DNA from 2 places in the Lysinibacillus sp. NPDC093197 genome. Region 1 is predicted to be linked to the other one. Evidence: riboswitches for the same ligand, from Rfam matches in the RefSeq annotation. Region 1 holds a riboswitch; the other holds the start of a gene.
What was found. Region 1 has a riboswitch for lysine ahead of ACIP9G_RS15810 (aspartate kinase). Riboswitches for the same ligand answer to the same signal wherever they lie in the genome.

Region 1 (3,191 bases):
TATATAAAAATTACGAATGAAAAATATCCACGGCTTATTACAACACGGAAAGTAAAAAAAGATAAAGCAAAATACTTTGGCCCTTATCCAAATGCGTATGCAGCAAGTGAGACAAAAAAGCTGCTTGATAGACTATACCCACTTCGAAAATGTGTACAATTACCTTCAAAAGTTTGCTTGTATTATCATATGGGACAATGCTTAGCGCCGTGTGTAAAAGAAATTGATGCACAAGTATATCACGATATGATTGAAGATATGACGAAGTTCTTAAATGGTGGAGTAGAGACAGTAAAAAAAGAGCTTGAAGCGAAAATGTTGGCTGCAGCTGAGCAACTAGAATTTGAGCGAGCGAAAGAGTTCCGCGATCAAATTGCACATATTGAAACGGTTATGCAAAAGCAAAAAATTGTGTCCAGTGATACTACGAATCGCGATGTATTCGGTTATGCAGTTGAAAAGGGCTGGATGTGTGTGCAAGTCTTTTTCGTTCGTCAAGGTAAGTTGATTGAACGCGATGTTTCTATCTTCCCTATTTATCAGGATGTTGAGGAAGAATTTTTAACATTTGTTGGCCGCTTTTATGAAAAGCCTGAGCATATTAAGCCTAAGGAAATTTTTATTCCTCAGTCAATTGATGCAGCAATTTTAACGGAATTATTAGAGGTTAAAGTGCTAACGCCGAAGCGAGGACAAAAAAAGGAACTAGTAGATTTGGCCATGAAAAATGCAGAAATTGCTGTGGCGGCAAAATTCCAGCTAATTGAGCGACAGGAAGAGCGAACAATTGGTGCTTGCGAGGCATTGGGTGAAGCAATGGGGATTTCAGCACCTCTTCGCATTGAAGCATTTGATAATAGTCATATGCATGGTGCTGATGCGGTATCAGCAATGGTTGTGTTTATTGATGGTAAACCTGCAAAGAAGGAATATCGTAAATACAAGACACGCACAGCCGCTAAACATGACGATTACGGAGCAATGCAAGAAGTGATACGTCGCCGTTACACGCGTGTATTGAAAGAAGGATTGCCATTGCCTGATTTAGTTCTAATAGATGGCGGTAAAGGACAGATGGAAGTAGCGCGAGAAGTGTTAGAGGATGAGCTTGGTCTTGTTATCCCAATTGCGGGCTTAGCAAAAGATGAAAAGCATAATACATCACAGCTTTTATTTGGAGATCCGCCCGATGTCATTGCATTAAAGCGGACAAGTGACGGGTTTTATTTACTACAGCGTATTCAGGACGAAGTACACCGTTTTGCCATTACATTTTTACGCCAACAGCATGAGAAAAATGCTATTCAATCTGTTCTAGATGGAATTGAAGGTGTTGGTCCAAAGCGCAAGCAACAATTATTGAAGCATTTCGGCTCTGTTAAAAAGATTCGTGAGGCAAGTGAGCTTGCACTTCAAGAAGCGGGAATACCTGCGAACTTAGCGAACAGTATTTACAATTATTTTCAACAACAGACATTGTCAAAGGATTAGACATATGCTAAGGTTGTCATAGAACAAAGAAGTGAAAACACTATCTTGTTCTATTACACCTTGTATGAATGTTTATGTGAGCAATGCATAAAAAGGAAGTATTTTCATAAAGGGAAAATTAATAAATTCACTATTTTAAGTGATGATAGAGGTGCAAGATTCAATAGTAGCACATTGAAGGATGGACAAATCCAGTGACAATTTGTGAAAGGGGAGCTTGCCGAAGTGAAGTATCGTTGTTTCCGATACTTTGCTGGTTTTGCATTTAATAGATGTAAGACTGTCGAATCTTTACGTTTCGGAGAGCTATCACACATGCGCAAGCTTTTTATTGTACATGTTGCAGGCAGCTTTCACGTTATGTGAGGGCTGCCTTTTTGCTGTTCTAGAGACGAATTGATAAAAGGAGAATGATGAAAATGGCGAGTATTGTATTGAAATTTGGCGGACCTGCAATAGCTTCAACTGAGCAGATTCGAGAGGTCGCTAAAATAGCGATAGCCAAAAAAGAGCTTGGCTATGAAGTAGTAGTGGTGACTGCAGCAATGGGTCGCACAGCTAAAGACTTAGCGAAGATGGGACGTGATTTATCAGACGATGCTTCTAAACGTGAGATGGATGTACTACTATCAACGACCTCACAATTAGCAAGTGCCCTTTTTGCAATTGCTTTACAAGAGGAAGGCTATGATGCAGTTTCATTGACTGGTTGGCAGGCTGGTGTGCATACAGATGCGAAACATTTTAATGCACGTATCGACCATATCGATGTGAGCCGTATGAAAGAACATTTGATACAAGGACAAATTGTCGTTGTTGCGGGGGAGCAAGGCATTAATAGTGCACACAATATAACAACACTTGGTAAGGGTGGAGCCGAAACCACAGCAGTAGCCATTGCAGCCGCATTAGAAGCGGAACGTGTTGACATTTATACAAATGTGGATGGAGTTTATACAGCAGATCCTCGTCATATTGAAAAAGCAAGAAAGTTAAAGGAGATTTCATATGATGAAATGCTTGAACTATCACATTTAGGTTCACATATTTTACATCCACGTGCAGTGGAGCTCGCAAAAAAGTTTCAAATCCCAGTCATTATTCGTTCAAGTGTAGTAGATACAGAAGGTACTTTATTGAAGGAGGAAGTTGAAATGGAGAAAAATTTAATTGTACGTGGTGTTGCTTATGAGTCTGATACCATTCGCCTAACAATCGGTTATGATACATACTCAACTGCATCGTTAGCAGATATGTTTGCTATACTTGCAGACAATCGCATTAATGTTGATATTATTGTGCAAGCTATTATAGAAGGTGTGAGACCATCAGTATCTTTTACAATTTTAAAAGAAGAGTTTGCTGATGCTTTACGTGTACTAGAGGATAGTAAATTGTCACTTGGTTTTAGCTTTGCAGATTTTGAAATTGGCTTAGCGAAAGTTTCAATTATAGGATCAGGCATGGCATCAAATCCTGGCGTTGCTGCACGAATGTTTGACCGTTTACGCCGCGAGGATATTGCAGTAAAAATGGTCAGTACTTCTGAAATTAAAGTTTCTGTTGTTGTACCACAGGACGAAATGATCCGTGCTGCAAACGCATTACATGAGGAGTTTAATTTAGCAGAAGAGATTCCCGTAAACTAAAAGGTAGAAGTTCGCTACGGGCGTACGCTTTCCGCGGGCACATACGTAAGC
Region 2 (3,191 bases), on a different contig from region 1:
AACTTGCTCGTGAAAAAGGTATTGATCTTGCAGCTGTATCTCCAGTTGATCCACAAGGTCGCGTACGTGTACAAGACGTTGCAGCTCACGGTACAGCACCTGTAGCAGCACCTCAAGCGACACCAGCAGCACCAAAAGCAGTAGTAGCTGTTGATGAGTCACGTGTTACAGTTGAAAAAATGAGCCGTCGTCGTCAAACAATTGCTAAACGTTTATTAGAAGTTAAGCAATCGACTGCTATGCTTACAACATTCAATGAAGTAGATATGACAAATGTTATGGCACTACGTTCTCGTAAAAAAGATCAATTCTTTGAGTCTACTGGCTCTAAGCTTGGTTTCATGTCATTCTTCACAAAAGCTGTTGTTGCGGCGCTTAAAAAATACCCTTATGTGAATGCTCAAATCGTTGGCGATGAAATTCACTTAAATAACTTCTTTGATATTGGTGTAGCTGTATCAACTGAAGAAGGTTTAGTAGTACCAGTTGTACGCGATGCTGACCGCAAAAACTTTGCTGAAATTGAAGATTCAATTGCAGACTTAGCTAAAAAAGCACGCGATAAAAAATTAGGTTTAGCTGATCTTCAAGGTGGTTCATTCACAATTACAAATGGTGGTGTATTCGGTTCATTAATGTCAACACCTATTATGAACGGTACACAAGCTGCTATTTTAGGAATGCACTCAATTAAAAAACGCCCTGTAGAAGTAAATGGCGAAGTAGAAATTCGTCCTATGATGTACTTAGCATTATCTTACGACCACCGTATTATCGATGGTAAAGATTCTGTAGGCTTCCTTAAAACAGTTAAAGAGTTACTTGAAAATCCAGAAGATTTATTATTAAATTCTTAATTCGATAAATTAAGTATTCAAACCCTGCAAACTTAACTGTTTAGCAGGGTTTTTCATTTAGATTGATTTACGCTATAATGAAATTTGCTTGATGGTCTTAATGGCCTTTATTTGACTGGGAAATCGATTCTTATGGTTTATAAATCTTGTTTTTTATAATAAAAATTTGTGAAATGATGACAAACATAGTTAATGTTATTCTACTTTATTTATGGATTTTAAAAGGATTATAGGCTAATTTTGTAATTAGTCAGAAAAATGATAAAACTATCTTGACGACTATGCTAGCTTTATAGTAATATCTATATATCATTTAAATAAACAAACCTCACTTTTGTTTTTTGTGAGGTAGAGGCGCGGTATTTATTAGTCCATTGCTGAGTATAAGCAAGCGAAGACGTAATGGAGAAGGAAATATCGCCGAAGTATAAAAGGAGCTCGTACTTTTATGCTGGGTCTGCAGTGAATAAGTGCAGGACTGTCCTAGTAAATTCAATTCCAGTTTACTAGGTTGTGCTATCTCGGAAACATGGAAATTATAGTGAGGATTTGGGCAACTGTCAATAAAAGGTAAGACCTAAGTTCAAAACTTAGGTCTTTTTTTGTACAGTTGCTTTATTTTTTTTACAGAAAAGGGGAGTTTTAGATGAAAAGAAAATGGTTGTTATTTATGTTAACAGCAATGACAGCAATCGTGTTAGCGGCTTGTGGTTCTGGTGACAAGGATGAAAAGACAACAGGTGATGGTTCAAAGGAAGAAACTGGTGGAGAGTTCCGCATTGGGATGGAAGCAGGTTATCCTCCATTTAACTGGACTCAGCAAGATGATGCAAACGGAGCAGTGAAAATTGCTGATAATGCAGAGTATGCAGGCGGTTACGATGTACAAATGGCGAAAAAAATCGCTGATGGCTTAGGTAAAAAATTAGTAGTAGTAAAAATGGAATGGGACGGTTTAGTACCTGCGCTTCAGTCAAAAAAAATCGATGCGATTGTAGCAGGGATGTCTCCAACAGAAGAACGTAAACAAACAATTGATTTCACTGAAAACTACTACACTTCTGATTTCGTAATGGTAATTAAAAAAGGTAGCAAATATGAAAATGCAAAATCAATTCAAGATTTTTCAGGTGCAAAAGTTACATCTCAGCTAAATACATCTAACTATAATGTTATCGATCAAATTAAAGGTGTAGAAAAGCAAACAGCGATGGAAAACTTCTCTGCAATGCGTGTAGCTCTAGAAGCTGGCAAAATTGATGGCTATGTAGCTGAACGTCCAGAAGGTATTTCGGCAGCAGCAGCTAATGACAAATTCACATTTGTATCTTTTGAAGAAGGATTTGATACAGATATTTCAAATACTTCAATTGCAGTTGGTTTACGTAAAGGTGATGCTAGTCTAGATAAAATTAATGAAATCTTAAAAGGTATTTCAGAAGATGATCGCCAAAAAATTATGGAAGAAGCTATTCTTCAACAACCTGCAGCTCAGTAATACAAAAAGAGATAGGGTTGTCCTTAACGAAAAAACAGCATACCGGAAATTTCAAGTATGCTGTTTTCTCTAAGTGAAAATTCACTTACAACATATAGAGAAGTTGATTTTTACTGATTGAAAGTCGTGACATTTTGCTAAGAGCGACTGGGACAGCCTTTATCATATTTAGTTTGTTCAGAGAGGCAGTCATTCTGAATAAAGTCATGTCTAAGAAGTGTGTCACATATTTTGAATAAAGCAAATGAATTCAAATGAAGAGATGATTTCACAAAAGGCATAATTGATATAAAGCAACAACACGTTGTTAGGAGGAACATCATGAGTTTAGAATGGATCATTTCTATTATAGAAAACAACTGGCAAATGTTTTTACGAGGAGCGTATTATACGTTACTCATTTCAACAATCAGTACAATTATTGGTGCATTCATCGGATTTTTTATTGGGATTATGCATACCATTCCAGTTCGTAAAAAAAGTATAAAACATTTTTTATTAAAATGTATTAATTTTATACTGACATGCTATGTTGAATTTTTCCGTGGTACACCAATGATTGTACAGGCAATGGTAGTATTTTACGGGCTAGATATTGCTTTTGGCATCGATATGCACTTTATTACTGCTGGTATTTTAGTCGTTTCACTGAATACGGGTGCGTATATGGCTGAAATCGTACGTGGTGGGATTGTCTCTATCGATAAAGGTCAATACGAAGCTGCTTCTGCGATTGGCATGGGGCATGTGCAAATTATGATGCATGTTGTATTACCGCAAGTTGCTCGTAACATCTTACCTGCAACAGGTAACCAACTCATTATGAATATTAAAGA

Region 2: it holds a riboswitch for lysine, as region 1 does, so the genes downstream of both, ACIP9G_RS01400 (transporter substrate-binding domain-containing protein) here and ACIP9G_RS15810 (aspartate kinase) in region 1, are expected to answer to the same signal.

What each region holds. Positions count from the first base shown of each region.
Region 1 covers NZ_JBIVOH010000006.1:21,720-24,910, reverse strand. Annotated here, with positions in the region: gene uvrC (excinuclease ABC subunit UvrC) at 1-1,491, shown strand, start outside; lysine riboswitch at 1,630-1,808, shown strand; gene ACIP9G_RS15810 (aspartate kinase) at 1,911-3,140, shown strand.
Region 2 covers NZ_JBIVOH010000001.1:278,444-281,634, reverse strand. Annotated here, with positions in the region: gene odhB (2-oxoglutarate dehydrogenase complex dihydrolipoyllysine-residue succinyltransferase) at 1-857, shown strand, start outside; lysine riboswitch at 1,199-1,384, shown strand; gene ACIP9G_RS01400 (transporter substrate-binding domain-containing protein) at 1,504-2,355, shown strand; gene ACIP9G_RS01395 (amino acid ABC transporter permease) at 2,677-3,191, shown strand, end outside.